DNA from 4 places in the Alcanivorax sediminis genome. Region 1 is predicted to be linked to each of the others. Evidence: predicted binding sites of a transcription regulator. Region 1 holds the regulator's gene; each other region holds the start of a gene.
The links. The regulator LexA, encoded in region 1, represses DNA repair genes until DNA is damaged. The targets are predictions, from matches to a motif close to TACTGTNTANNTANACAGTA.
Positions count from the first base shown of each region.

Region 2: ruvC (crossover junction endodeoxyribonuclease RuvC) is a predicted target of LexA. The motif match lies at 1,040-1,059, and genes of this name have one in related genera.
Region 3: GFN93_RS10295 (PA0069 family radical SAM protein) is a predicted target of LexA. The motif match lies at 1,178-1,197, and genes of this name have one in related genera.
Region 4: umuD (translesion error-prone DNA polymerase V autoproteolytic subunit) is a predicted target of LexA. The motif match lies at 1,602-1,621, and genes of this name have one in related genera.

Region 1 is NZ_WIRE01000001.1:3,134,556-3,136,756, forward strand. It holds gene GFN93_RS14270 (cyclic nucleotide-binding domain-containing protein) at 1-553, opposite strand, end outside; gene lexA (transcriptional repressor LexA) at 868-1,482, shown strand; gene GFN93_RS14280 (DUF1499 domain-containing protein) at 1,514-1,930, shown strand; gene GFN93_RS14285 (TatD family hydrolase) at 1,881-2,201, shown strand, end outside.
Region 2 is NZ_WIRE01000002.1:240,661-242,861, forward strand. It holds gene GFN93_RS15390 (YebC/PmpR family DNA-binding transcriptional regulator) at 17-754, shown strand; gene ruvC (crossover junction endodeoxyribonuclease RuvC) at 1,105-1,623, shown strand; gene ruvA (Holliday junction branch migration protein RuvA) at 1,660-2,201, shown strand, end outside.
Region 3 is NZ_WIRE01000001.1:2,268,164-2,270,364, forward strand. It holds gene GFN93_RS10290 (NAD-glutamate dehydrogenase) at 1-1,065, shown strand, start outside; gene GFN93_RS10295 (PA0069 family radical SAM protein) at 1,215-2,201, shown strand, end outside.
Region 4 is NZ_WIRE01000001.1:2,293,841-2,296,041, reverse strand. It holds gene GFN93_RS10425 (Y-family DNA polymerase) at 1-947, opposite strand, end outside; gene umuD (translesion error-prone DNA polymerase V autoproteolytic subunit) at 949-1,356, opposite strand; gene GFN93_RS10415 (hypothetical protein) at 1,764-2,054, shown strand; gene GFN93_RS10410 (DNA-3-methyladenine glycosylase I) at 2,056-2,201, opposite strand, start outside.

The DNA.
Region 1 (2,201 bases):
GCTCTTCCTGGCTGCCTTTTTCACCATGGAATACCGGCAGCTTGCGCATGGACTGCACCAGTTCATGATCTGGATCTGCCATCCGTTTCACTTCCAGAGTCCAACGGATGTGGTGGACGATCATATGATAAAAGGCAAGGCGGGTAGACAGGGTGTAAGGGCTGTCATCTTCACTGAAATCATTGAAATCGAGGCTGGCAATCACCGCCTCGCGGGAATTTTCTGAAACGCGGATATCGGCACTGCGCGGCGTGCCGAGCAACATCGACAGCGTGCCAAACACTTCACCGGGAGAGACGTAATACAACGGCGGGTGGGAAGGAGAGTCTCCCAGTACTTCAAGCTGCCCCCGCAGCAGGAAGTAAAGAGTGGAATCCACATCACCTGCGCGAATCACATCATCGCCTGACCCGGCCAGCCATAGCCGGGTATTGCTTTCCAGCAGGTCAAACTGCTCGGCATCATCTCGAGAAATTTCATTAAAAAAGGGTACGCCGGACAGAAGCTGACGCACTCGTTGCTGGCCGTAATCATTATTATTGGCCTTTTCCATCTGTTACCCCACAAACGCTGATGGACTGAAAACCACAATGCTATTCGCCATCGCAGTGAAGAACAATGTCCCACAGAACCGAATTCACAGTTTCATCCGGGAATGGCACTTTTGGAGCTATCCGCCTCCCGAAACAGGCCGCAGGAACTGCGCCATTGACCTTATGGACAGGTGGACAAATAACACTGTTCATATTATCAGTATCCATGCTAGGATCGAAATCGATGAGCGACTGTGGTCAATGACTTACAGCCGACAACGGAAATAACGCACCCGTACAGGCGTCATTTCCCTGTGACCATACGGAGAAGGTTATGAGCAGCAAACTCACTGATCGTCAGCAGCAGGTACTGGATTGTATTCGCGAATGCATCGCAGATACCGGAATGGCGCCTACCCGGGCCGAAATCGCCGATATCATGGGCTTCCAGTCAAAGAATGCCGCCTCTGATCACCTCCGGGCGCTGGAGCGTAAAGGGTATATCCGCCTGCACAGTGACCGCTCTCGCGGTATCCAGCTGCTGGACAACGCCTATTGGTCAGAAGAAGAGCTGCCCATTGTCGGTAAAGTGGCCGCCGGTGTACCCATCGAAGCTATCGAGAACGTGGAGCGTACCGTTCCGGTCCCCCAGGGCCTGTTCAAACAACGCCCCACGTACCTGCTCAAGGTCCAGGGTGACAGTATGGTGGATGCCGGCATCTTCGATGGCGATCTGATCGCCGTGCGCAAGTCCAATGTGGCCCGTAGCGGTGAGATTGTTGTGGCCAGAATTGACGAAGAAGTCACGGTCAAGACGTTAAAACTGAACAAGTCCAGTGCTACCCTGCTTCCTGCGAATGAGGCTTACGAGCCCATCAAGGTGCCAGCCGACCAGCTGGTAATTGAAGGTATTTTTGTGGGGTTGATCCGTGATCCGAATTCTTACTAGCTTGTTCATTCTGGTTATGAGTAGCAGTGTCATGTCAGACGAAAACAATTTGCTCGCACCCTGCCCGAACTCACCCAACTGTGTATCCAGCCTGAGCGGCAGCAAGGATCACTGGGTGGCTCCGCTCGAGGTGTCAGATAACCGCGAGTCCAGTCTCCAGCGCGTGCAATCCGTGCTGGACTCCCTGCCACGGGTGGAATACGACGTGGTTGGGCAATCTCGTATCCAGGCCCGCTTCAAGAGCCTGGTGATGCGCTTTACTGATGATGTGACTTTCTATGTCCGGGAAAATGGCGTGGTGGAAGTACGTTCCGCGTCACGGATCGGTTACTGGGATTTAGGTGCCAACCGCCGTCGGGTAGAATCCCTGCGCGTGAAACTGGCCGAGATTCAAACCAATGACCGAAGCGCACAGCTCGACCCTCCTTCCGCCCGCCCAGTGGGCTGATATTGGCGTCAACCTGACAGACAAGCAGTTCCGCGATGACCGCGATGCGGTCATCGATCGGGCCAGGCTAGCCGGTGTCAGCTGGCAGCTGATTACTGGCACGCATATCGACGAATCCCGCGAAGCCATCGCCCTGGCCGAGCAGCATGACGACCTGTTCGCCACTGCAGGACTCCACCCCCACAGTGCCCGATTCTATTCCCGGGATCTGGAAAAAGAACTCGCCGATATGCTGCGCCATCCTGCCGTACGTGCTGCGGGGGAAATGGGG
Region 2 (2,201 bases), on a different contig from region 1:
TGAAGCGGAGAATTCAATGGCAGGACATAGCAAGTGGGCCAACATCAAGCACCGCAAGGCGGCCCAGGATGCCAAGCGTGGCAAGATCTTTACCAAACTGATTCGTGAGCTCACCGTGGCTGCCAAGATGGGCGGTGGTGAGATCAACGATAATCCCCGTCTGCGCGCGGCGGTGGACAAGGCGCTGGGCCAGAACATGACCCGCGACACCATTGATCGCGCCATCAAGCGGGGTGCCGGCGGTGATGACGGCGGCAACATGGACGAGATCACCTACGAAGGTTACGGCAAGGGTGGCGTGGCGGTATTGGTCGAAACCATGACCGACAACGTGAACCGCACCGTGGCCGAGGTGCGTCATGCCTTCAGCAAGTTTGCCGGTAACCTCGGCACCAGCGGTTCCGTGGCCTTCCTGTTCAGCAAGCGTGGCGAGATCTACTTTGAGCCTGGCGTGGATGAAGATCGCTTGATGGAAGTGGCGCTGGAAGCCGGTGCGGAAGACGTGGAAGAAGTGGATGGCGGTGGCTTTCTGGTCATTACCTCCCCGGACAAGCAGTTTGGCGAAGTGGTGGATGGCCTGCGTGAAGCCGGGCTGGAATTCGCCGAAGCGGAAGTGACCATGCATCCGTCCACTGAAGCTGAGATTGATGCAGACACGGCTGAAACCGTGCAGAAAATGATCGACATGCTGGAAGACCTGGACGACGTGCAGAACGTCTACACCAACGCCAGCTGGCCGACGGAAGAAGAATAGCCACGAGCTATGAGCTTCAAGGAAAAGCAAAACCCCGGATTTTTCCGGGGTTTTTGTTTTTGATCGGAGTTGCGAGTGATGAGTTTCGAGTTGCGAAGATCAAAACCCGGCCAAGATTCGGCGATGGGGTTTTTGCCTTTCGTAACTCGCTCCTCGAAACTCGTCACTCAACCCTTCGCTCTTGTTTCTCCTCGCCAACAGCGAAGGTCTTGCCATCCCTGCCGCTCTCGACCGAACCCTTCCGCGTGTTGCATGCAGCGTGATGCGTGAAGTGTCGCCTTAACTAACTGGACATCTGGACAGCATTTAGGTACAACTGACGCAGATTTTCTATTTGTGGTCAGACAGTTATGGCATTGATTCTCGGTATCGATCCCGGTTCGCGACATACCGGCTTTGGGCTGGTCGAACATGTGGGTAACCGGTCCCGAGCGGTGGCCTTTGGCACCATTTCTACCTCCCACAAGGAGATACCACCCCGGTTGGGCGAAATCTTTGCCGGTATTGATCAGGTGGTGAAGGAATATGGCCCGGCGGAAGTGAGCATCGAGAAGGTGTTCATGGCCCGCAATGCTGATTCCGCTCTCAAACTCGGCCAGGCTCGTGGTGCGGCGATTGCCGCAGTGATGCAGGCGTCTATTCCGGTGTTCGAGTACTCGGCCCGGCAAGTGAAGCAGGCGGTGGTGGGCAAGGGCAGTGCCGAGAAAGCCCAGGTAGGGGAGATGGTTCGCCATCTTCTGGGGCTGGAGAAACGCCCCCAGGAAGATGCGGCCGATGCGCTGGCGATTGCCCTTTGTCACGCTCACATGCGTGTTACTTTGGCGCGCATGGCCGGCGCCACGGCGGTGCGCAACCGCCGCATTCGATAGATCAACGCTAACCTTTGCCGTCATTAAGGACTCAGCATGATTGGACAACTGCGTGGCACCCTGCTGGAAAAGCGCCCCCCGGTGCTGCTGCTGGATGTGAACGGAGTGGGCTACGAAGTGGAAGCCCCCATGACCGTGTTTTACGAGTTGCCGGAAACCGGACAGCCCCTCACCCTGCATACTCATTTCGTGGTGCGAGAGGATGCCCAGCTGCTGTACGGCTTTTCCAGTCGCTATGAGCGAGAGCTGTTTCGCGCGCTGATCAAGGTGAATGGCGTGGGGCCGAAAATGGGGTTGGCGATTCTGTCCGGCATCGAAGCGGACCGGCTGGCGCAGTGTATCCAGGATCAGGATTCCTCCACGCTGGTGAAGGTGCCGGGTATCGGCAAGAAGACCGCAGAACGGCTGGTGATCGAAATGAGTGACCGGCTGGACAAGATTGACGGTGCGCCTGCCAGCTTGCCTGGCCGGGTTGCCCTGACCCCGGAAGACGATGCGCGCAGTGATGCCATTGCTGCGCTGGAGGCCCTGGGCTATCGCAGCAAGGATGCCGTGGCGGCCGTCGGCAAGGTGGCAGA
Region 3 (2,201 bases), 870 kb from region 1:
CTTCCGGATGATGAAAGTCTGACCGAGCGCCGTAGCCGGGGGAACGGGCTCACCCGTCCCGAGCTGTCGGTGCTGCTTTCCTACACCAAGAATGCCCTGTTCGATGCACTGCTGGCCTCAGATGTACCTGATGATCCGTTCTTTGACCGGGATGTTTTGAGCTATTTTCCAAAAGCACTGGTGGAGAACTACAGGGAGGCGCTGCTTAGTCACGGGCTACGCCGGGAGTTGATTGCCACCGTGCTGGCCAACGCGGTGGTGAACCGTATGGGCTTTGCCTTTGTGCATCGCTTCGCTGATGAGCATGGCCTGTCCCTGCATCGGTTGGTCAAGGCCTATGCCATGGCGCATGCCGTGTTCGATGCGGATGAGTACTGGAAGACAGTGGACCGACTGGATGGGACCGTGGATAGCCAGGTACAGCTGCGCTTGTATGGGCGTGTGACCGGTCTGCTGAAACACATGACCACCTGGTTACTATTCTACAAGTGGGGGCGCCGCCCGGTGGCGGAGGCCGTGAGCCGCTTTCAATCGGCGATCGTAGAGCTTGAACAGTGGTTGCCGGAGATCTTGCCGGGAGGATATCAGGATGACTGGCAGCAAGCGGTGGCAGGCATGGGAGAGGACGGGGTGCCCGAGAAAGAAGCTCGCATCCTGGCCAACACCATGGTGCTTGGCAGTGCGCCGGATATTGCCGAGCTGGCCTCCCAGGCGCAGGTGCCATTGAAGCTGGCGGCGGAGGTCTATTTCACTGTAGGTGACCGGCTCAACATACTCTGGCTATTGTCGGCCATTGTGGATCTCAGCGTGAATGGCAAGTGGCAGGCGCTGGCCAGAGCCAATCTTCGAGAAGATTGCTATCGGCTCCATCGCCAGGTGGCCGCCCGGGTGCTGGAACAGGAGGGCGAGAATGCTGACCAGCGTTTTGAGGCCTGGTTGGGAAAATCTACCAACAAGATTGAGTTCAGCATCCGTCGTCTTAAGGGGCTTCAGGCAGATAGTCGCCATGACTTCATGACACTGGCGGTGGGCGTGAGAGAGCTTCGCAAGTTACGCTTTTTGTAGCCGTTAGCGTTGCGCCAAACGCTCATTCGCGAGCCGGGATGATCTGGCCGGCAAGAGCGGTGGGTGCTGCCACAGACACTGAAAAAACATTGAGCCGCTGCTCCTGTTGATATACTGTACGTAAAGACAGTATATCAACAGGAGTGGGTATGCCTGCCGTAAATCGGGGAACGCTCAGTCAGATGCCGGGCCGCTTTGCTGTTTCGCACAGCGAGATGGATGAGGGACCAGTTAATCGTCCGACCCGTTATCACCGCGAGTTGGCCAAGAGCATTATCATAACCAATCGCAGTCCGGACTTGCCCTTCGCCCAGAGCATCAATCCTTATCGAGGCTGTGAGCATGGCTGTATTTATTGCTATGCCCGGCCGAACCATGCCTACGTGGATCTTTCCCCCGGTCAGGACTTTGAAAGTGAGATCTTCTGCAAGGAAAACGCAGCAGAAGTGCTCCGCGAAAGCCTGCGAAAGCCCGGCTACCGCTGCCAGCCAGTGGTACTGGGCACGGCCACAGACCCTTATCAACCGGCAGAGCGCGAACGACGTCTGACCCGAGAGTTGCTACAGGTGCTGGCGGACTGCCAGCACCCCTTCAGCCTGATAACCAAGAGTACGCTGGTGCTGCGTGACCTGGATCTGATCGCCCCGATGGCCAAAGCGGGGAGAGCGAGCGTTACCGTCTCTGTTACTACCCTGGATAACCGCCTCAAGGCACAGCTTGAGCCCCGTGCCAGTGGCGGCAAGGAACGCCTGCGTGCCATTCGTGAGTTGAGTCGCGCTGGTGTGCCGGTATCGGTGCTGGTGGCACCAGTGATTCCCTTTATCAATGACCATGAGCTGGAAGACATAGTTGGTCAGGTGGCACAGGCGGGTGCGGAGCACGCCGGATATGTGGTGTTGCGTTTACCCCATGAGGTTGGCCCACTCTGGCAAGCGTGGCTTGAGGAGCATTACCCGGACCGGGCAGAAAAGGTCATGTCGGTCATGCGAGATCTGCACGGCGGCGCTATTTATGACAGTCGCTGGCATCATAGACAAAGCGGTCAGGGAGCCTGGTCCCATCTGCTGCGACAGCGATTTGAAACTGCATGCCGTGGGGCTGGCTTGGCTGCGCGGGAATCCATGACACTGGATAGC
Region 4 (2,201 bases), 840 kb from region 1:
CGGGTATCGGCACTCGCCTGAGGAAGCCCGGTACTGAACGAGTCCGGCCACAGCTGCTGGGGCTTGCCCATGGGGGCGGTGCGCAACCAGACGCTAATGCGTCCGGCCAGCATGCCTTCTCCCCGCATCTTCTCTGCCGCCCGGGCAGTATAGTCATTCACTGCCTGACGCAGTGGCGGTAGAGATACCACCGCCTGACCAAACGAACGGGAATAAATGATCTGCTGGCGTGGTGGCGGCTGCAGCTCGAGGGTCAGACAAGGCTCACCGTTCAACTCCCGTACCAGGCGCGCCTGCACTACAGAGAAGTGCCGTCGTACCCAGGCATAATCCAGCGCCGCCAGATCCGCACCATTGTTCACGCCCAGGTCTGCCAACCGTGCAGCCAGCCGTCGCCCCACTCCCCAGATGTCCCCCGGAGGCGTCTGCGCCAGAGAGTCTCGCCAATCGTGCGGAGCACACCACACCTCCACGCCACTCCCCCGTCTCTTGGCGTAATGATTGGCCAGCTTGGCCAGCGTCTTGGTGGGCGCCACGCCAACACAGACCGGCACGCCTACCCAGCGCTCCACCCGCTCCCTTAACTGCTCGCCCAGTGCCTGCAGCTGCTGCTCCGGCACCATGGAAAGGTCCAGAAAGGCTTCATCAATGGAATACACTTCTACTGTCGGCACCAGCGATTGCAACGTAGCCATAACGCGCCGGGAAAGATCGCCATACAGGGTGTAATTGGAAGAAAACACTGCCACCCCGTGCTTGCGAATCAACTCGCGCACCTGAAACAACGGCACACCGGTACGAATACCCAGCGCCTTGGCTTCTGCCGAGCCAGCCACCACACAACCATCGTTATTGGATAACACCACCACCGGAGCATGACGCAGGTCCGGGCGAAAAACCCGCTCACAAGACGCGTAGAAGCTGTTGCAGTCCACCAGCGCAAACATCTCAGCGGCAGCTCCCGGTGCTACCACCACGCAGGGTATGCAAGGCAAATGTCGCCACCCCGAATAATTCCCAGCCCCCCTCTTCCGGCAGGATCGGAGCATAGCGAGGGTTACGGGGAAGCAGACGGGGGGACGGTTTCAAGGCCAGTTCCTTGACCGTGAACTCTCCTCCCACGGCCGCCACCACAATGTCACCGTGAAGCGCCTCCAGGGAGCGATCCACCACCAAAATATCACCGGGATAAATGCCCGCATCGATCATTGAGTCCCCTTCCACCCTCAACAGGAACGTGGCCGCCTCCTGACGAATGCAGAGCCGGTTCAGATCCAGGGGGTCTTCCATGTAGCCCTGGGCAGGGGAAGGAAAGCCCGCCCGGACGGCTTCAGTAAATAGCGGTAATGCAGCCATGACACACCTGACTCATTAGAGGAAAAAGTTCATCGCGTTGTGCAGGGATATCTTCAGTGGCAAGCCAACTGCCATGCACCGGCTACCTGACGCCAGAAACTGGATGCCTGGCCCTGAAATCCGGAACACCCGGCGAATCGCTGAATGCAGAGGGCAGGTTAAAGAATGGTGCCCGCTTCTTGCATCCGGCAAGACAGGTCCAGCCCCGCCCATCCGCGAAGAAAGAGAAAGTCAGGTTACTTTAATACTGTCCATATGTACAGTTTATTGACGCAGATACGAAACCTGAACACGGATCACAAACACTCACAAAAGCGCGCAACAATCACTATCCGCTCAGTGCAACTTATCGCTTAAGGTTGACCCGTAAAAGGAAAAATGGCCGCAGGCCAGAGGTCTGGGAGAGTATGAACGTAGAAACCAACCCGAACTGGTTCTCCGACTTTGTGGAGGAACTGGGGCTGCCCTCCAGTGCCGTCTTTCAGGGCTACGTCCTCTACAATGACGAGCAGGATGGCTTTCTGGCATTCAATCAGCACGGTGGCGAGCAACGCATCCACTATGTGAGCCCTAGCGCCTGGGGCCATCGCTACCCGTATATACAGCTGGCCAGCGATGCTGTTCACAGCCTGATTGAGCCCACCGAAATTCAGGCCCTGTTCCTGATCGGCAAGCGCTTCATGGCCTTTCCTGTCTAGGCTATTCGCCCCGCCCCTTGCCCGGCGGCACAAAATGCAGCCGGGCAAGGGCTACCTCTTCATGGATAACGCAATCCCTCAGGTGATCGTTGACCAGTCCCATGGCCTGCATGAAAGCAAAACAGGTGGTTGGCCCTACGAATTTCC